2 regions of the Synechococcus sp. OH2 genome follow, and region 1 is predicted to be linked to the other one. Evidence: predicted binding sites of a transcription regulator. Region 1 holds the regulator's gene; the other holds the start of a gene.
The links. Region 1 encodes NtcA, which controls nitrogen genes in cyanobacteria. Its sites were predicted from a motif close to GTANCNNNNGNTAC; they were not measured.
Positions count from the first base shown of each region.

Region 2: a site for NtcA is predicted at 2,929-2,942, ahead of NW835_RS12610 (P-II family nitrogen regulator). Genes of this name have one in related genera too.

Region 1 covers NZ_JANSIR010000088.1:556-6,414, reverse strand. The annotation lists partial or broken gene NW835_RS07990 (hypothetical protein) at 1-449, shown strand, start outside; gene NW835_RS07985 (hypothetical protein) at 457-1,662, opposite strand; gene NW835_RS07980 (M61 family metallopeptidase) at 1,744-3,543, opposite strand; gene ntcA (global nitrogen regulator NtcA) at 3,783-4,457, shown strand; gene leuB (3-isopropylmalate dehydrogenase) at 4,583-5,728, opposite strand; gene NW835_RS07965 (transposase) at 5,820-5,859, opposite strand, start outside.
Region 2 covers NZ_JANSIR010000117.1:12-4,682, reverse strand. The annotation lists partial or broken gene NW835_RS12625 (hypothetical protein) at 1-167, shown strand, start outside; gene ispD (2-C-methyl-D-erythritol 4-phosphate cytidylyltransferase) at 164-871, opposite strand; gene NW835_RS12615 (ammonium transporter) at 995-2,401, opposite strand; gene NW835_RS12610 (P-II family nitrogen regulator) at 2,531-2,869, opposite strand; gene NW835_RS12605 (IctB family putative bicarbonate transporter) at 3,050-4,444, opposite strand.

The DNA of each region.
Region 1 (5,859 bases):
CAGGCCGCAACCTCGCCATCGCCCTGCGCAACAGGGCTCTCACTCCAGTGCACGTCTATGTAACAGTCTTTGACGAACGGCAGTGCAGCGTCGGTTTAGTTTATCCCTACCAGCCGGACTTTCCTGCCCGCCTGCGCCCTAGTGAAAGTGTGCTAGTCGGCTCTGGCCCTCGCTACCTGCTGCAGATGCAACTGCCCGAAGACGCGGAGACAACGGTGGATCGCTTCAAAATCTGGGTCAGCAGTACTGGCATGCAGCCGGGCATCATGGCAATGCCCCCGCTGGGACAAAGACTGGAGCCCCCCTCCGAGGATCCCTACGGATCGGGATCCCGGCTGGATCGGGAAGTTCGGCTGGCCATTTTGGGTAAGGCAGGCAGCACGCCCATGCCGGCTTTTGCCGAGGATCCCTGGTGGTGTATGGAGCAGGCTGTCAAAGTGGTAGCTTAGACTGAGTCTACCTCCTCACAATTCTGTACAGCAGAGACTCAACCTCCTCGACACTAATTGCTGAAAGATTATAGGAGGAGGAGATCCTACTTCTCGTCTCCTGATCAGCATCTGCCAAGACCAGAAAGACTTGATCTGGGCCGAGACCCATTTCGGAGGCGAGCCAAGAGTACTTCTCTATACAGTCCCTGTAGCTGCCGGTCTTCGACTCTATCCAGTAGAATCGGTTGTTAATGTGGAAGAAGAGATCGATCTCAAAGTCGCTACCGTTGGGCAAAGTAACTTCCGCATTTGCGATGTAGGAAAAATCGATCTTCTGTCCCTGCTCTCTAGCAAACTTGATCAGTTGCTGTTTGACATATCTCTCCAGCCAATCTCCAGATAGGAACTTGATTGCCTCTGAAGACTTGCTTAGTTTTACCATCAGGGTTTTGGAGCTTTTTGAGTAGTTATGTTCCTTTAAGAAATTAACCTTACGTAGAGTGGAAGCAAGTTGGCAGCTATAATTTATCACTTCTGGGGGGTTGCCTTTTAAGCAAAGAGTCAAGCTCTTTTCTTCTCCAATGCCAGATTTAATTTCTTTGTAAAGCTTCTCAATCATCGAGTACCTCTGACCCATAAGGTTTGATATCCAGTTCAGCTTGTTATCGAGTTCCCCTTCTGCTGCTTTTTTACTAGATGGAAGCAGGTTCTTCATCCTTATGTTCTTAGACCACAGAAATACCCCTATCTTCACCTGTTCACGGCTAATCGTCTCTGGCGGCAAACTCTTGAGTCCTGCGTCAGCAGTTTGCTTGTTAGTTTCCTTCCTCTTTTGAAGGCTAGAACTCGAGTTTAGATTCTGGGAAATGTTTTCTATACTTTCCGATAGCCTGCCCAGGATATTCTGCTGATTACTTATATTCTTAACTAGCTGACTTGTATAGTCAGCTAAACGCTGAAGGAAGTTTTGGTAACTTTCGGACAGACTTTCTGAGATATGAAGTTTGAAGCCCTCAAGGTCAGCTTGTAACTTTCTTAGAATCTCATCCAGTAACTGGCTATTAGCTCTTTGAGTGAACTGGTCAAGTTGCAAAGCTATTGCCCTCTCAGTTTCTTTCCTCCATCTCTCAAACCTCGATTCGTAGCGGTTCACTTCAGATCGCCTACAGGTATAAACGCCCAGGGAGAAACCAATAGCCAATCCAATTAGAAGACCTAAAAGCAGAGTCATTTCCCTTTGATCCTATTTTCTTTAACTTAACTCAGGAGTTGCGAGCAGCTGGGAAGATTTTAAAGCATTGCTACCTCCTGCCTACTCTTGAGCCAAAAGGGATCCCAGCCAGCCCTGCTGGAGCGCTTTCTGGGTGGGAGTGAGTTCAGGCAAAGCTTCGAGAGTGTAAACATCCGGGCGGGGTGGATCCAGGGGGATCCAGAAGTGTTTCAACTGATCGCCTTGGAAGACGCTTAGGCAGATCACCTGGTGGGGCTGGTAGGCTGCCAGGCGCTCCGGCAAGGTGGTGGCGCTCACCCGAAAGCCGTCTAGGGCTACGAGCTCGTCGCCAGCCCAGATGCCTGCTTTTTGGGCGGGGGATCCCATCTCGACGGCGCTGATGCGGTTGCCTTCCCCATTGAAGTGGAGACCCAGGTAAGGGCTAGGGTTGGGGCGGCTGAAGTGGGCTTTAAGGGTGAGGCCAAAAGGGTGGAGGTAAGCGTTGTAGTCCAGCTCTTCCGTACCTTCCACGTAGGCAGAGAAAAAGTGGCCAAGATCGGTGCCGGCTGCCCGCTCAAAGGCCTCCCGCAGGTCTTGGTGGGTGTAGCCTTTCTCAAACCGGCCAAAGCGCTGCCACAAATCCCGCATGGCTGTGTCCAGGGATCCCTGGCCCCCCGAAAGGTGGCGAATGTGCAGATCCAGCAGCCAGCAGACCAAAGCGCCCTTGAGGTAATAAGAAACCTGGCTGTTGAGGCTATTTTCGTGGGGACGGTAGAGCTTGATCCAAGCGTCGAAACTGGATTCCTGCAGCGATTGCACGGCCCGACCCGGAGTGCGCTGCAGCCGGCCAATTTGCTCGGCCAGGATCTGCAAAAAATCTTTGGCGCTGAGGATCCCTGCCCGCAGCAAGATGACATTTTCGTAGTAGCTGGTCGCCCCCTCGCAAAACCAGAGGCAGTCCACGTAATTTTCTTGGTTGTAGTCAATTTTCTCCAAAGCCAGAGGGCGCAGCCGCTTGACGTTCCAAGCATGGAAAAGCTCGTGGGCCAGCAGCGCCAAAAAGCGGCGATAGGACTGGGGCTGATGCAGCTCCAGCCCAGAATAATTAAGGGTGGTGCTGTACTTGTGCTCTAGGCCGCCAAATCCCCCTGGCGACAAATGCACAATAAACCAGTAGCGGTCGTAGGGCAGCCCGCCAAAAAACGCCGCAGTAGCCCGGACAATTTTCTCGGCATCGGCCACCGCTTGCTCCAAATCCAGGGTGCCTGCTCCCCAGACCACGAAGTAATGCGGGATCCCTTCCACTGCAAACGACCGCAACTGGTGCAGGCCCACCTCCACCGGACTATCCACCAGCTCGTCGTAGTCTGCCGCCACAAAAGACTGGCCGGAAGCAGGATCCTCAGAAGAAGAAATCAAAGGTCGCAAACTGGTGGCGATGCGCCAATCTGGCTTGGGAGGGATCACCGTCAAGGTGTAGGGTTCCCGCTCGCGACCGGGCACATAGAAAAAGAGCGCCGCCCCGTTGAAGTAGGCGTGGGTGAGATCCAAATGGTTGGTGCGCACCGTCAGCTCATAGGCATAGACCCGATAGCGAACCTTCACAGCCGAACAGCGGGGCGGCTCGATCTCCCAAGTGTTCTTATCTACCTTCCGCCAGGCCAAAGGGATCCCTTGCTCCGTTGCCGCCTGAAACTCTTGCACATGGCGGGCATATTCCCGTACCAGGTAGGATCCCGGCGTCCACACCGGCAGCCGCAGTTGCAGAGGCGCTTCTGGATCCACCTCTTGGATCTGTAGTTCCACCTCCAGCAGATGATTGGCCGGCTCCGGCATCCGTACTGTGAAGTGCTGACGGCTCGGTTGAGAAGGTGTGGCCACAGCCGCCTCCGGGATCCCCATAAAACCCCTCCAATCGATTACGGCCCCCGCCCCTGGTCCTGGATTCGCTGCTGGACAAGAGACGAGACTTTAAAAATGTAGCTCCTGCTACAAAGGTATCCGGGCAGAACCTTTTAGCTTAGGATAATCTTGCCCCTGGGGTAATTTTCCAGTCAACGGGAATACGGTGCGCCCCAAATCCTCCGATCTGATTTATAGGTTGATCTTAGGTATAAACTGGCTTTAAAAGGTTGACGAATATGGTGGTGGCCATCGCGGAAAAATCTCTGATTGCAGCCTTCAAACAGTTAGGAGGGCCTCACCATCCTCCGGTTATCGAAACGTTTGAACGCGGTAAGACCATCTTCTTCCCTGGAGATCCGGCGGAGCGCGTTTACTTTTTGGTGAAAGGAGCTGTCAAGCTCTCGCGGGTCTACGAAATGGGGGAAGAAATTACCGTTGCTCTCCTGCGGGAAAACAGCATTTTTGGGGTGCTCTCCTTCATCACGGGGCAGCGCTCCGACCGCTTCTATCACGCGGTGGCCTTTACCCGCGTCGAGCTACTCTCTCTGCCCATCGAACAGGTGGAAAAATCGCTGCGGGAGAACGCTGAGCTGGCCATGCTGCTGCTCAAGAGCTTGGCTTCTCGCATCCTGCAGACAGAGATGATGATTGAAACACTGGCTCACCGCGACATGGGATCCCGCCTGGTCAGCTTTCTACTGATCCTCTGCCGCGACTTCGGGGTGCCCGGCCCCAATGGAGTCACCATCGATCTCAAGCTCTCTCACCAGGCCATTGCGGAAGCGATTGGCTCAACCCGTGTCACCATCACGCGTCTGTTGGGGGAGCTGCGCAAGAAGAACTACATTTCCATCCACAAGAAAAAGATCACCGTCCACGACCCGATGCAGCTTGGCCATCGCTTTGCCTAAGGGAAGAAGCTGGCCCGCGGACGTTTCCAAGAATTTCCAATAAAGAGTAATGGCAGTGCCACCGTTCGTCGGGACAATCCCTCCCTCTGGGAGAGGGGTAGCCGCGCAAGCAAGGGAACCCCCACTCAACCGCCGGCGGCTGAGGGCGATCCTTGGGGAGAGGCTTGCTGCTGGGCCAGAGCAGCCAAGATCTTTTCTCCCATCTCGCGGCAGCCTACGAGGGTCATCCCCTCCGAGTAGATGTCGGCAGTGCGGTAGCCCTGGGCCAAAACTGCCTCGACAGCCTGCTCGATGCGGTCGGCAGCTTGGGGCTGATCCAAAGAGTAGCGTAGCAGCATTGCCCCAGAGAGCACCTGGGCAAGAGGGTTGGCCTTGTCTTGTCCGGCAATATCGGGGGCTGACCCGTGTACTGGTTCGTATACCCCAGGGCCAGAGGATCCCAAAGAGGCAGAGGGCAACATGCCGATGGATCCAGTCAGCATCGCTGCCTCATCGGAAAGAATATCCCCGAAGAGGTTCTCCGTGAGAATGACGTCAAACTGCTTCGGCCAGCGCACCAACTGCATGGCAGCGTTATCGACGTACAGGTGGGAAAGCTCCACGTCGGGGTACTCAGCCGCAATGGCGGTAACCCGCTCCCGCCACAGTTGCGACACTTCCAGGACATTGGCCTTATCCACTGAGCAGAGCTTGCGCCGTCGCTTGCGAGCCAGTTCAAAGGCCACGCGGGCAATGCGATCCACCTCGGCCTCGCTGTAGGCCATGGTGTTTACACCCCGCCGGGATCCCGTGGCATCTGTGAAGATCCCTTTGGGTTGGCCGAAGTAGATGCCGCCGGTGAGCTCGCGCACCACCACCAGGTCGATCCCGGCAATCACCTCTGGCTTGAGGGAAGAGGCCTCCACCAGTTGCGGAAAGATCTTCACCGGGCGCAAGTTGGCAAATAATTCCAAGCCAGCCCGCAAGCCCAACAAAGCCTGCTCAGGACGCTTCTCCCGCGGCAGGGTGTCGTACTTAAAGTCGCCAACCGCCGCCAAGTAAACAGCATCGCTCTCCTGGGCCATTTTCAAGGTCTCTGGGGGCAAGGGATCCCCAGTGGCTTCGTAGGCTGCTCCACCAATTAGGCCCTCCTGCCACTGGAGGGAAAACCCCATCTGAGCGGCCACTGCATCCAAAACCGCCCGCCCCACCTGCATGATTTCAGGGCCGATGCCATCTCCGGCCAGGGCAGTAATCCGATAGGTTCGAGCAGCAGAGGAAGGAACGCTCATGGGCGGTCACGGTAAGAGAAGTGCGTAGCGATATTACCATCCCTTTGCCCACAGGTTTGCCGAAAAGTCCCCCAGGAAAGTTCTCCGAATCTCAACGTAAGGCGCGGGATTCCCCACCCGGGTGGGGAGGG
Region 2 (4,671 bases), on a different contig from region 1:
GCTGGATCCCTTTTCTGCCGGGGTTGGGATGGGGGGCTGTGGGGGGCTGGTTGGCCATGCTGATCTATGTCGCCGGCTTGGCCAGCCTGTTGCTCAGCCGCTGGCGCAGTCGGGTGTGGCAGAAGGCGGCTCTGCGGCAGGGCCACCGCCATAGTGAGTTGGGCTAGCGCGCCGGATCGAGGCGCTGCTGTAGAATTTGCTTGGCCAGCACCAGATCCCAGGGGGTGGTTAACTTCAGATTAGACTCCTCCCCTTCCACGATGTAAACCGGCCAACCCAGCTTCTCGAATAGGGCTGCGTCATCGGTTACCTGCCACCCCTGGGCCAGTGCCTCCCGATGGGCTTGCCACAACAGCGACAGGCGAAAGCCCTGGGGCGTTTGGGCTGCCCACAGCCGGCTACGCTCCGGTGTCGATTCGATTTGGATCCCCTTGGGGCCGCTTGCGGTTACTTTAATCGTGTCTTTGACAGGGATCGCGGCAATCAAGCCGTCCACTTGCTCCAAGGCAGCGCTGCAGCGATCGAACAACTCAGAGGTGGCCAGGCAGCGGGCCCCATCGTGAATCAACACCCGTTCCACCGTTCCCAGCCCATAGAGATACTCCACCCCCCTGTAAACCGACTCCTGCCGCGTCACCCCTCCTTGCAGAAGCTGCACCGGCGTGGACAGCTCGATGGACGCCAGGATCTGCTCCATGGCCGGCCAGTCGCCGGGTTGGGAGAGAATGCCAATCCACTCGATGGAATGCGCCCGATCTGCCGCCCGCAACGTCCAAGCCAGGACAGGCTGACCCAAAAGTGGCAACAACAGCTTGTTGACCGCCGCCCCCATTCGCTTGCCGCTGCCAGCCGCCGGGATCAACAGGTGCATGGGATCCAAAAGTGCATCCAACCGCATCCCAGTTTACAGCCAGGGAGGGCCAGGCTTGGCCCTCCTCATCGTTGACAGTGGCGATTGGTGCCGCTGGATCCCCTTCAGAGCCGGGGTGCCGTCTCAAGGTTGGTCCAACTCGGCAGAAGCAATCACAAAATCCGGGTAGGCCACGTTACCATGCTCGCCCACATCCAAGCCGGCCAGCTCCTCTTCAGCACTGGTGCGCAGGCCAACGGTTGCCTTGAGGATCAAAAACAGGATCAAGCAGGTGATGAAAGGCCAGAAGAAATAGGCTAGAGCGCCCACAACTTGTACCCCAAATTGGGCCCAGGTCACCCCTGAGTTGGCGTGGGCAAACCAAGGGATCCCTGCTGCCAACACCCCCCAAATACCGCAGGTGCCGTGTACCGAAACGGCGCCCACCGGGTCGTCAATCTTCAGCACCGTATCCAGAATCACCGCCGAGATGACCACCAGGATCCCGGCCACCGAACCGATGATCAAAGCTCCCAGAGGGTGGACAGTGTTGCAAGGAGCGGTGATCCCTACCAAGCCGGCCAGCACCCCGTTGGCGGCAAAGGTCATATCCGGCTTGCCAAAATGCGCCCAGCAGGTGATCATCGCCCCAATGGCCCCTGCCGAAGCGGCTAGCAGCGTGTTCATGGCAATCCAGCCGATATCGGGGCTGGCGGCTGTGGTCGAGCCGGCGTTGAACCCAATCCAACCCAAGGTGAGGATAAACACCCCCAACATCCCCAGAGGCAGGTTGTGGCCGGGAATCGCCCGTGGCTCTCCGTTGGGGCCGTACTTGCCGATGCGAGGGCCAAGCACCATGGCCCCGGCTAAGGCGGAAGCGCCCCCCACCAAATGCACTACGCCCGAACCGGCAAAGTCGATGAAGCCCAGATCTTCCAGCCAGCCGCTGGTGCCACCGTTGTAGTCGCCAAACAGCCCATTCCAAGCCCAGCCCCCCGAGATGGGGTAGATCAGCCCAGAGATGACGACAGAGTAGATGAGGTAGGCCACGAACTTGGTGCGCTCCGCCATGGCCCCGGAAACAATGGTGGCAGCGGTGGCGGCAAACACCATCTGGAAGACGAAGAATGTAAAAGGCCAGTCCCCTGCTTCGTGGGCTTGCTGCCAACTGAAAGCAAACCAGCTCCTGCCAAAGAAGCCAGTATTTTCTCCAAACATCAGGCCAAACCCGATGAACCAAAAGGCGCAACAGCCCATGCAAAAGTCCATCAGGTTTTTCATCATAATGTTGGCGGCATTCTTGGCGCGGGTAAAGCCCGTCTCCACCATGGCGAACCCCGCCTGCATGAAGAACACCAAGGCTGCCCCCACCAGCGTCCAGACAATGTCAGCATGTTTCTGTACGACTTCCGCGTCCTGAGCGAAGGCGCTCTCCTGACCCAATAGGAAAACCAGCGAAATCGTCAGAGCAGCAGTTAGGCCCCCCTGAGCTGGTTGCCAGAGCCACTGCAGTGCTTGGCCTTTGAGTCTTTGGATCATCCTTGTAGACATGCTTTTCGACTCACCTAAAGTGACGGTACTTTTACAACGCATTAACTGGGGCAAAGATCCCTCATTTGCCCACTGCAAGCCACCCTGGGGCTCGGATCGAGCTACCCAGGCTCCAAGACCTTCCCTGCTTTACAGGGCGTCTTGGTTGAGTTCGCCGGTACGGATGCGAATGGTTTTCTCGACAGGGCTGATGAAAATCTTGCCGTCCCCGATTTCGCCGGTGCGAGCCGCCGCGATCAGCTTCTCCACAACCGTGTCCACCAGGTCGTCTTCGACCACGATCTCCACCTTCAGCTTTTGCAGGAACTCTACCGTGTACTCGGATCCCCGATAGCGCTCGGTTTGTCCTTTTTGCCGACCAAAACCCCGCACTTCGCTCACTGTCATGCCGACAATTCCGGCATTGACCAGGGCAATTTTCACCTCATCCAGCTTGAAGGGCCGAATTATAGCCTCGATCTTTTTCATTGGCCTCCCATATCCCCAATAATCCCGCTAATTTCTAACACTACTAAAACCTGCAAATTGTAAATCTAGATACATTTTCGTTCTTCTACTGAGAATGCTTACCACTCTAGATTTGCTCTCGTCAAGACCAGAAGGCCAGGCCTGGGCTACTTTAATTTTTAAGAAGTCCGCGCCGGCATCTCACGAGCTGGGTCTTTCAGCGGCCGTTGAGGATCGAGGAGAATCCAGACTGGCTGTGACGAGGGCCACTGCCAGCCACCACAGCATCTGCACCTGGGGACGGTACCAGATGGTGTCCACCAGGCCGTGGGCCATCATGCCGGTGCAGGCTGCTAAACCTGCCGCCACCCACAGGCCCTGGGGATCCCGGCAGGCAAGTAAACGTTTCCAGCCTCTCCAGCCGTGATCCCAGAGCACCAGGAGGAACCAAGCAAAAGCTAGGGATCCGACTAAGCCCGTCTCCAAGGTAATCTGGAGCGGCACCGAGTAGGCTGCAAGGGCGCTGAAGTTGCCCCGCTGGTAGAGGGGATAGACGCGGTTGAAGGCGACATTGCCAGGGCCGATCCCCAAGATGGGAAAGTCGCGGATCATCTCCAGCACCGCCGCCCAGACGTTGAGGCGAAAGTTGTTGCTGGTATCTAGCCGTCCCCAAAGGAGGCTCTGAGCCCGTAGCCGCAAGGGGCGTACCGTCAAGATGGCAAGCAGCAGCGCGGCTGCGCCCCCTCCCAAGAGAGCCGGCACCGTCCAGCGCTGCCAACGGGCCGGCAGGCGGGGGGCGTACCATTGGGCCAGCAGCAGGGCCATCATCCCCAGCGCTGCCAGCCCCCCAATCCAGGCACCGCGGCTGTAGGTCAGCCCCAGACAGATAAGGTTGACGGCGGTTGTAAACCCCACCAGGAGCTTGATCCCCCAACCCGGCCAGAGGCAGATGGCAGCCAGCCCCAGCGGGAGGAGGGGAACCAGGTAGCCCCCATACAGGTTAGGGTTGCGCAGATAGCTGTACACCCGTGTCAGGCCCGCCAAGCCCGATTCTGGATCTACCCAGGTGGCCAGTTCGGCCGCCCCGTAAAAGTACTGCCGCAGGCCGTAGATCCCCATCCCCAGGCTGACCAAGAGCAGGGATCCAACAATCCCATCTCGGAATTGGGGTTGGCGCAGCAGACGATGCAAAAGCAGATAGCCGGCTAAGTAGAGCGTCAGCTTCAGCCAGCCATCCCGCGCCGCATAGGGAACCGGCGAGAGGAGCGTTGCCAGGGTAGCAATTCCCCAGAAAAGGCCCAGGGGCAGATGGACAGGTAGCCCAGTCGGGGTTTCCACCAGCCAGCTCAAGACCACAAGCGCCGCCATGGCCAGTAGGATTAGGCCGAGGATGCCGGTGGAGCTTTGGGAGGAAAAGACCCAGTAGAGCAACACCAGACCCAAGCCAATCCCGTCCAAGCCTTGGACGAGCAAGCTGCCTTGGCCCCAGTTTTTCAGGGATCCCGACAGGCGGCCCAAAAGGCTGCCCTGCCACCAGGAATCGATAGGAAAACCCCGCAGCAGCAGAGCTTGCCACAGTTGCCTTGCTTGTTCCATCGCCGCTTTCCAGCCCCCTGGGCACCTCTCCCTCTGCCTCTGCTCATCTTCCGAGTTTATCTCCCCAGCGGCCAGGGGTAAGGACATCAGGGCAGGCGGGATCCCTCCCTCTGGAAGTGGAGGACTCTAGCTGCTTCGGGAGCACGTTAGGTTGAGAGTTGGCTCCTAGCCTTGCCACGACCAACCTCAAAATTTCTAGAGGTGCACCGCCCCATGAGACAATGCAC